2 regions of the Vibrio limimangrovi genome follow, and region 1 is predicted to be linked to the other one. Evidence: riboswitches for the same ligand, from Rfam matches in the RefSeq annotation. Region 1 holds a riboswitch; the other holds the start of a gene.

Region 1 (5,325 bases):
AGCGAGTCTTACCCCAACGTGGATGAATACCAGTGCTTATAACATCACTTTTGATGTTGAGTCAGTATTGAGCGAAGAGAATGGTGCGCCTGTGGTAAAAGGTGTGGTTCGAAACCGTAGTGATGGTAACGACGGTAACCAAGTTTACTTTAACAACGTTTGTACAACCGAAGCAGACTTTAATACCAAAGGCTACTGGCACAACAAAGTTGGTCTACCTCGTTTAACTGAAGCCGATGTAGATCATGTTAATAGCCTAGCCCCTTACGCGACTCCTAGTAGCTATTTTGTCGGAGGTGATGAGCCATTCGATGGATACTTTACGGGTGGTGTAATCCCAGTTAAATCTGCCTTCAAAAACGAGTCAGATGTATGGGAAGCAGGGACTTGGCAGGCTGAAATCTCGCATTTCTTGACTGAGAGCATTGATGACCCGAGAGAACAGTTAGCGCAACAATTACTCGCGTTTATCTTTAATACTCGTCATCAATTAAATAATCCTGACGGCACAATAATGTTTAATGGAGAGTGGACACCTGTCGCAGACATCATTGCAATGGCAATTAATGCGTGGAGTACTTCTACTAATGTCAATACGGTTAAAACCTTACTGGATGATATGAACAACAACGATCATGTTCAAGTCTTCGTTGCCTCACCTGAGGATTGTCCTGCACCTTATCCAGTGGATTAGTTAACCCCAAAAAACGCGATTGCCCCCCTCACCTAAATCGCGTTTCAAAAAAAGCTCCGCTATTTCTAGCGGAGCTTCCTCTTTTTTATCAACTCAATTTCACTATACGTTTTGGTATGATGCCATCTTAGCTTTAGACATCCACGAAAGTACCGCGCACAGAATAATGAAGGCTAGTGATGCAGCTGCAAACGAAATCGCGATTGACGTCGTCATACCGAGTACAATGAAGCCGATACAAGACACTAACGCCACAGACAACGCATAAGGCAACTGGGTTGATACGTGATCAATGTGATTACAACGAGCGCCTGTTGACGACAAAATGGTGGTGTCTGAAATCGGTGAACAGTGGTCACCAAATACCGCACCAGCCAACACGGCGCTTAGCATTGGCAGCATAAGTGTGACATCTGTTGCTCCAGCCATATCGCCAGCAATTGGCAGCATGATACCGAAAGTACCCCAAGACGTACCTGTCGAGAATGCCATTAAACCAGACAACAAGAACAGAATAACCGGCAACCAGTGTGGGTCGATATTCCCCTGTGCCAACGTCGATAGGTAAGAACCTGTTTTCATGTCACCGATAACAGAGCCGATCGTCCACGCAAAGACCAGAATCAAAATCGCACCAAGCATTGATTTTGCACCAATCCAAAGCGTACGAATGATCTCAGCCACTGGAATGCCCTGCTTAAGCACAGTAAATAGACCAACCGCAAGACCAAGTAAGCTACCGTAAATCAGAGAAGTACCAACATCGGTGTTCTCGAATGCGCCTAGTAAAGCAAACGCTTTGCCGTCAGCCGCTAAAGCCTGACCACCGGTATAAAGCATAGAAGCAATAGTGGCCACAATCAGTGTCACGATAGGCAGAATTAAGTCAGAAACCTGGCCTTTATCGCTCTCGCGGATATCAAGCTCTTCGTTAATTTCATGAGCTTCAGGGGCATCGTTTTCATTGTCTTTATCAAAACCACGCCCCTGAGACGCAGAGATTTCATGCTCGCGCATCTTACCGATATCTAAACCGAACCAGGCAACAGCAAATACCATCAGTAATGCGAATACCGCGTAGAAGTTCATCGGAATCAAACGAATGTATGCACCCAGAGCTGAGTACTCGGTAATACCATGCGAAACTAAGATGCCGCCAATAATGGTAATGATGTACGCGCCCCAGCTCGATGCAGGCATGATTACACACATTGGCGCTGCGGTTGAGTCGAGGATATACGCTAATTTAGCGCGCGATACATAGAAGCGATCAGTTACTGGACGAGAAATTGCACCAACGGCAAGACTGTTAAAGTAATCGTCGACAAAAATGAATACGCCTAAACAGGCAGCAAGAAGTTTAGAGCCGCGCTTACTTTTAACACGAGATTGTGCCCACTCTGCGAATGCACGCGTACCACCAGAGAGCGTCAACAATGCGGTTGTCATCCCCAATAAGATAAGGAAGCCAACAATGCTCATATTCCAAGTGTTAAGGCCACCATCTTCAACGAAGACAGAAGAGACTTGGGTACCAACATAGCCAGCGGTATCACCAACTGACCAGCTGTTCAGTAGAACCGCACCCAGTACGATACCTACTCCAAGAGAAATTAATACACGTCGTGTCAAAATCGCCAGTGTCAAAGCGACAAGCGGTGGCAATAATGAAACAGGAGAACTAGAAAAATCTATTAAATTCATGATCTTCAAAAACCAAAGTTTGGCTAGAGATCTACTGCAGACAAGTCACGTCTTTATAAAAACGAACTCATGTTGAACTTAGCGACAGGGAAGCGAACACTCCACCCAACCCTACAGTAGCGCTCCATAGTTTAATGTAAATATACTATGGCAGTGTTGTTCCTTTCGGATACAACCCCAGCAAGTAATATTGATCGACCACTTGCTTCGGCAGTCTTCGCCTTCCACTATTATTCATTGGCATCACCCCAATAATAGCTACTCTTCGAGACTGCGCCTCTACGGCAATAACAAACAATTGACCATTAGACATACATAATGGCAACAATCTAGCTGTTATATTGCATCAGGAGGCGTCATTGTACTTATGACGAGAGTCAATGCAACACATCAAACTAAATTACACTTATATTTCTCCCAAAACAGAGCGGTTTAGTTTCAGAACTAAATGCCGATAGTATGCAACTACAATCATTATCATTGCCATTTTATGAAACCTTATTATTACTCAATAAAAATCATTATTTGACTTTTATTGATAAATAAAACAAATGTGACAACAAATAGCACGCACTACTTTATCTCTTTGTTCAAGTGGAAACACCCTGTCACTTATAAATGTGAATTCACAATCGAAGTAATTAAAATATTTCGGCTAACCTCAAACTTCCATGTAATACTTTTATATCGCTCTAATATTCATTTCTTATAAAAAATTAGACAAAATTAATCGAAATCACGATTTAGTATTTGCACATCAGTAAAAGATAAAGTTAAATATAAGGACTTACCGCTTTATTTATAGCATGGCATTATTTGATCGTAACGATAAGAGATGCCATACACTTTCACCTATTAATAGGAATCGTTATGTCAGAGCTGACTAAAACACTTCTAAATATCCGTAGCCTTCGTGCATTTTCTCGTGAGCTGACTCTAGAACAATTGGAAGAAGCTCTAGATAAACTAACAACTGTTGTAACTGAGCGCAAAGAAACGGAAGAAGCAGAACGCGCAGCACTAGCTGAGCAAGAAGCTAAATTAGCTGAAATCGCAGAAAAAATTGCACAAGACGGCATCGACGTTGAGGCTCTTATTAATGCGCTGTCAGGCGAAACTAAGACTAAGGCAAAATCTAAGCGTGCACCTCGCCCAGCGAAATACAAGTACATTGATCCAAATGGCCAAGAAAAAACTTGGACAGGCCAAGGTCGTACTCCTTCTGCAATCCAAGAACAGCTTGATGCAGGCAAATCACTGGATGATTTCCTAATCTAATTTGCTTTCTATATACGATTAAGAGGCTCCTTAGGGAGTCTTTTTGTTTGTATTAAATAAATAAAAAATGGCGCATTTCATAATGCGCCATTTTTACATTTGTAAATAAACTGTAACCTGAGACTAAATTAACGTTCCCAATACGCCTCTTCCAGGCTATCTTCTCGTTCAGGTAGTCCACGCGACAAACGCGGAGAGTGCTGAACTAGAACTTCATAGCTTGCTCTATTCGCATATTTACAAACTTGCGAGAAAGAAGAGTAAGTTAAATACTCATTACTGTGCTTACTTGAATTAGGCACATTTTCTTTGTGGTATTTATTTGCAGCCATATCATGAAGGACGGCAGACAAAGCCGCATCACCAGCACCATTTGTATTCTTAATTTTTTCCGGACCACCCATATATGGTGAAATATGAGAATACACTTTAATAGGTGTTTCGCAGGCATTTTTTGGAGCAGGTCGACTAAATTCGTAACGGTTGAATTCTGCAATTGATCCAGGAAGCAATGGCAAAGTCGTTTCACGTTTTGCGCTATCTTCAGTATACCCGGCCATAAATAAACCAACAGGACCAGCGGTACAAAGTACTAAATCTGCCCAGTCCAACGTCTTATCTGATGCCGCTAAAGGATCAGACTCACCAGTCAGCGCCTCTGCCTCATCTTCATTCATCGCAACAACAGAAACGTGCTCGCGAATAAATTCTTGCCAATATTTCGGATCGTCCTGAATAACGAATTTAGTACCCAATGTCAGAACTACTGGCACATCATACTTTTTCGCAAACTCAATCGCCTTCATTGTTGCTTCAGGCATTGGATCACCGTCTTTGCATCGCACTAAGTAAGACGTCAATAATAACGCAGAAGCATTCTTAAAGATTTTTTCTGGAATACTATCAGGATGAAGTTGGTTCATTTGGCCTTCGCTAATCGCGAAAGTACGTTCACCATCTTCAGTAATAAGTGCGAAACAACGGCCAATAGCACCATCAACACCTTGAAGGTAGTTAAGATCCATACGGCTTGAAGTGTTACATAAGTAGCGGTAACCGTAGCTGCCAATTTTAATTTCCTGGCTCATCACACCTAGCAGCGTTGAACGGTCGTCCGCAAGAACAGAATAATTGTGCAGCGTATTACCTATCGTGCCACCAGCGTACTCATTGGTAATCAGGTTCTCTTGTTTAAGATGCTGATATAAGGCTTCCGCCGTAACATCATCAATCACCAATGAGTGTCCTTTACTCAAACCGTACTTTTCAATCACATCCGAGGTAACTTTTGCTTCAATATCCACCAAAGTTTGGTCAATACCAATGATGTGAGTACGCGTCATCTTCTTGCTTTCTTGTGCTTGACTCACCAATGGGTCACGAGCATGAACAGGAAAATAATGCTTGGATTTGCGTTGTCCAGGAAATTTCATATTGTTAGTCTGAGTAAGGGATGAAAAAGAGAACGGATTCTATACCGCTAACAATCACGCAGCAATAAAGGCAATTATAGCAAACGTTTGCCCTTCTCTTTTTTTATTTATCGGGGATTATTCACCTTCCATAAAGCTCAGATCTGGCAGCTGATTAAGGTGCTCGATATAACGCTTGAGATTAAATTCGCCCTCATTTTTCACTACATCGAACAC
Region 2 (5,325 bases), on a different contig from region 1:
TGATGATGGCACAGAAAGGCTGTTGGATATCGCAGCGGAGTATGCAGATAAAGGCGTTGGTAAAGAAGAAGATGCCGCAGCACTTGAATGGCGTACATGGCCGGTTGCAAAGCGTTTAGAACACGCGTTAGTCAAAGGGATTACCGAGTTTATCGTTGAAGATACAGAAGAAGCTCGCGTTAATGCCTCTAAACCACTAGAAGTGATTGAAGGTCCGTTAATGGACGGTATGAACGTGGTCGGCGACTTGTTTGGGGAAGGGAAAATGTTCCTGCCTCAAGTGGTTAAGTCAGCGCGCGTTATGAAACAAGCTGTGGCCCATTTAGAACCATTTATCGATGCTGAAAAACAGGTCGGTCAGACAAACGGTAAGATCTTACTCGCAACGGTGAAAGGCGATGTACACGATATCGGGAAAAATATCGTCGGTGTCGTTCTGCAATGTAACAACTACGAGATCATCGATCTTGGTGTTATGGTGCCGTGTGAAAAGATCCTAAAAGTCGCCAAAGAAGAGAACGTCGACATTATTGGTCTGTCGGGTTTGATTACCCCATCTTTGGATGAAATGGTTCATGTGGCTAAAGAGATGGAGCGTCTTGATTTTAATCTTCCGCTTCTGATCGGTGGCGCTACCACTTCGAAAGCGCATACTGCAGTTAAGATCGAACAGAATTATAAACATCCGGTTGTTTACGTGAACAACGCGTCACGAGCGGTAGGTGTTTGTACCTCCCTGTTGTCTGATGAACGCCGTCCTGCTTTCGTCGAAAAGTTGGATGAGGATTATGAGCGAGTACGTGATCAGCACAATCGTAAAAAGCCTAGAACCAAGCCGGTCACTCTTGAGGAAGCTCGTGCCAATAAAGTAGCTATCGATTGGGATACGTATACTCCTCCTGCTCCAAAGCAGCCGGGGATTCATATCTTTGATGATTTTGATGTCGCGACTTTACGTGAGTACATCGACTGGACGCCATTCTTTATGACCTGGTCACTGGTTGGTAAATATCCAACGATTTTCAAGCATGAAGAAGTTGGTGAAGAGGCTCAACGTTTGTTCCATGATGCGAATGAGCTACTTGATCGTGTCGAGAGTGAAGGTTTGATGCAAGCGCGAGGCATGTGTGGTCTGTTCCCTGCTGCGAGTGTGGGTGATGACATCGAAGTGTACACAGATGAATCGCGCACTGAAGTTGCTAAAGTTCTGCGTAACCTTCGTCAACAGACAGAAAAACCGAAAGGCTTTAACTACTGCCTGTCCGATTACATTGCACCAAAGGAATCCGGTAAGCTTGACTGGGTTGGCGCGTTTGCAGTAACAGGTGGTATTGGTGAGCGTGAACTGGCAGATGAGTACAAGGCTAAAGGTGATGATTACAACGCGATTATGATCCAAGCTGTGGCTGATCGTCTGGCGGAAGCGTTTGCAGAATATCTGCACCAGCATGTACGTAAAGAGATCTGGGGTTATGCTGAGGATGAGAACTTATCCAACGATGACCTTATCCGTGAAAAGTACCAAGGTATTAGACCTGCACCAGGCTACCCGGCATGTCCTGAGCATACGGAAAAAGGGCCGTTATGGGAGCTTCTCAATGTCGAAGAGAACATTGGCATGTCATTAACTTCTAGTTACGCGATGTATCCAGGAGCTTCTGTATCGGGTTGGTATTTCTCTCATCCGGATTCTCGTTACTTTGCGATCGCACAGATTCAGGAAGATCAGCTCGAAAGCTATGCTCAGCGTAAAGGCTGGGATAGGCTAGAAGCAGAAAAATGGTTAGGCCCGAACATTAACGGCTAAACCATCGAAAACAAAGGGCTGCCATTTTGGCAGCCCTTTGTTTTTCTGTATGTCGATAAAATCGATATTATCGCTCAAACAATTCTTCGTGCAGCTTTTGAATCGCTTGTTGTGATTCTGATTTATGCAGAAGGAAACACAAGTTATGTGGGCTAGCTCCGTAGCAAATCATTCGCAGGTTAAAGTCTTCCAGCGTGCCGAAGACTTGCTTCGCATAGCCTTTCGTACCACTCATGTTGTTACCGATAAGAGCGACTAAACATAGGTCGTGCTCGACTTCTACTTTACACAGCTCCTCCAGCTCTTCTCGAGCCGCTTGAGGTAATTTTGGTGCGCCACCAGCGGTATCGGTTTGATCTAGAGTTAACGAGACACTGATCTCTGACGTAGTAATCAGGTCGACCGAAATTTTGTGTTTAGCCAGAATTTCGAACACTTTAGCCAGAAAGCCGTAGGCGTGGAACATGTTTGCACTACGCAGAGTGACCATCGTTTGGTTGCAACGCAAAGCGAGAGCGCGGTAAAGCGGAGAGCTTTCCACTTTATGGCGTATCCAGGTGCCACCTGCTTCTGGATCTTTTGAGGATCCCACAAAGACCGGGATATCATGACGCAGTGCCGGAACCAATGTCGAAGGATGGAGGATCTTAGCACCAAAGTTCGCCATTTCTGACGCTTCGCTAAAGCTGATTTCAGGGATTGGAGACGCTTTCGGCGCAATACGCGGATCAGTCGTGTAGATGCCAGGGACATCCGTCCAAATCTCTAAGCCAGAAGCTTTAACACCTTCAGCAATAAGCGCAGCACTGTAGTCACTACCACCACGACCCAATGTGGTTGTATTACCTTCCTCATCCGAACCGATAAAGCCCTGAGTCACAACCACAGACTGTTTACATACCGGAACGAGTTTCTCTTGAGCTAGCTGATAGATAGCTTCGACATCAGGTTCTGCTCGGCCGAAGTTGTTATCGGTTCTCAGCACTTCACGAATATCGAAACGCACCGCATTAATGCCTCGTTCTCTCATAAGCTGAGCCAGAATATGGGTAGACATTAGTTCACCACATGCTACCAAGTGGTCAGTCAGCTTAGTGCTTGCTTGAATTGATGCCGCTTCAGCAAGGCTGGTTACGGTATCCAGAATCGCGTATACCTCAGCGGTAGCTTCGGCAGCATCTCTTAACTGATCTAAGATGGCATCATGAATTTCTGCTAACTTTCGTAGCAACTCGGCACGCTGCTCCTGATCCTGAACACCATTGGCAAGTTCTACCAATAGATTTGTTACACCAGAACAAGCGCTGCTAACGACAAGACGAGTATTTGGGTTGTTTTCAATAATGGCGGCACAACGGCTCATTGCCTCGAAATTGGCAACACTGGTTCCACCGAATTTTGCTACGTTAAGTGCGCTCACTGCGTTCTCCCACGACTTCCTAAAAAAAATATATCCGATATTTAGTGAGGAAAGGAACAGAGCAAAAAGAGAGGTATTTGAAATGTACTTGAAATATGTACCCTCAGAAGCTCTTCATCAGACAGTGCTGATGACAGTTGATGGGACTCAACCCAGGTCAACCGACAAGCCAAAACCTGCAATTTTGACTTACCTCGGCACTACTCCCCCTCAATAATTTGTTTTGGAATTGCGGTTCCACAAATCATCTACCTGGGTAGTGCTCCTCTTCCACATAAAGCACGAACATTGAACGGGTTTGAGGCCTCAATGTCAATCAATATTTAAGCTAATCTTATATTTTTTATTAACGAATTTGTGATAGTGGTTCGAACTCAATACTTACCGCTAATTGCCGGGGAGTACAAAATCCATTAGTGTGAGTTCTCCAATTCCCGAGACTTAATCCAAATTCTAAAAATAATCATCCTCGCTCGGGTGAAATAACGTTAAACAAGGAGCTGTCATGCCGATCCAAAGTTTTATCCCACCTCACCGTATCCTCATGGGACCTGGTCCTTCAGATATTTACCCTCAAGTACTGCAAGCCTTGAGCCGCCCAACCGTTGGTCACCTGGACCCTCTGTTTATCGCCATGATGGATGAGCTGAAACAGTTGTTGAAATACGCATTCCAGACAGAAAATGACTTTACTATCGCGGTTTCTGCCCCAGGCAGTGCTGGGATGGAAGCGTGTTTTGTAAACCTGATTGAAAAAGGGGACAAAGTCATCGTATGCCGAAATGGTGTTTTTGGTGAGCGTATGCGTGAAAACGTCGTCCGTGCTGGTGGTGAAGCCGTGGTTGTTGACGATGAGTGGGGAACGCCAGTTTCTGTCGATAAAGTTGAGCAAGCCCTGCAACAGCATCCAGATACCAAAATTTTAGCTTTCGTTCACGCAGAAACGTCAACCGGTGCCGTCAGCGACGCTCAAGCTCTGGGTAAATTAGCGAAACAGTACAACGCGTTATCCATTGTAGATGCGGTTACATCATTAGGCGGCGTGCCGCTAAAAGTCGATGAGTGGCAATTGGATGCAGTGTACTCTGGCAGTCAGAAATGTTTGTCTTGTGTACCTGGCTTGTCTCCAGTCACGTTTTCACAGGCGGCGATTGATCGAATTCAATCCAGAACCACGCCAGTGCAAAGCTGGTTCCTAGACCAGAGCTTAGTTTTAGGTTACTGGAGTGGAGAAGGAAAGCGCAGTTATCACCATACCGCACCAGTAAATAGCCTGTATTCTCTGCATGAAGCATTATTGATTCTGAAAAATGAAGGCCTGGAAAATGCGTGGGCTCGTCACCAACTTATGCATGAAAAACTAAAAGAGGGCCTACAAAAACTTGGTTTTGAGTTTGTCGTTGAAGAAGCGTACCGCCTACCTCAATTAAATGCGGTTTATGTACCAGAAGGTATTGATGAAGCGAAAGTTCGCGCGCATCTATTAGAAACGTATAACCTGGAAATTGGTGCTGGGCTTGGCGCATTGGCTGGAAAGGCGTGGCGTATTGGCTTGATGGGTTACGGTGCTCGTCCTGAAAATGTTGCTCTTTGTCTGAAAGCACTGGAAGAATCGCTGACCGAATAGTGTAGTCAGAAACTACAGTGAAAAAGCGAAGGATATCCTTCGCTTTTTTGTTTGATTATTCTGCTTCTGGCAGTGCAGATGACGCGGGTTGTGCTCTTGATGGCGGCTGATAATTCACTTGAGTAAAATCTATCCGAGGGAATAAGAACTGCGCTTCGGCACGGATTTGCTCTGCTTTACTGCTGTCATCTAACCCCTGATAGGCAAGGATCAAATTATTATAGAAAGCCGGACGCGGCTTATCTTTAATAATTTTCAGCGACCAGTCGATGTAAGGTTGAATTAAGCTTGGATCCTGTTTATGTAAGCCTATATTCAGGAAGTTGCTATATACATCCCAGTCAAACCTGTCTTGCCACGCCACTGGGTTACTGACTTGATTCAGTATGTCCGGGTTACTTGGGCGTGTTGTTTCAAATTTCGTCAGTATGTAGTTGGTATGTAAGGCACTCAGCATATAAAACGTAAATA

The links. A riboswitch is a leader RNA that binds a small molecule or an ion and turns the genes downstream of it on or off. The one in region 1 is predicted to bind lysine.
Region 2: it holds a riboswitch for lysine, as region 1 does, so the genes downstream of both, lysC (lysine-sensitive aspartokinase 3) here and tet(35) (tetracycline efflux Na+/H+ antiporter family transporter Tet(35)) in region 1, are expected to answer to the same signal.

The regions. Positions count from the first base shown of each region.
Region 1 covers NZ_JBSUGF010000008.1:106,301-111,625, reverse strand. The annotation lists gene ACWYU8_RS11265 (hypothetical protein) at 1-694, shown strand, start outside; gene tet(35) (tetracycline efflux Na+/H+ antiporter family transporter Tet(35)) at 797-2,398, opposite strand; lysine riboswitch at 2,508-2,688, opposite strand; gene ACWYU8_RS11255 (DNA-binding protein H-NS) at 3,269-3,676, shown strand; gene ACWYU8_RS11250 (inosine/guanosine kinase) at 3,805-5,109, opposite strand; gene ACWYU8_RS11245 (hypothetical protein) at 5,227-5,325, opposite strand, start outside.
Region 2 covers NZ_JBSUGF010000015.1:105,189-110,513, reverse strand. The annotation lists gene metH (methionine synthase) at 1-1,807, shown strand, start outside; gene lysC (lysine-sensitive aspartokinase 3) at 1,875-3,227, opposite strand; lysine riboswitch at 3,327-3,505, opposite strand; gene ACWYU8_RS19065 (pyridoxal-phosphate-dependent aminotransferase family protein) at 3,733-4,854, shown strand; gene ACWYU8_RS19060 (PglL family O-oligosaccharyltransferase) at 4,910-5,325, opposite strand, start outside.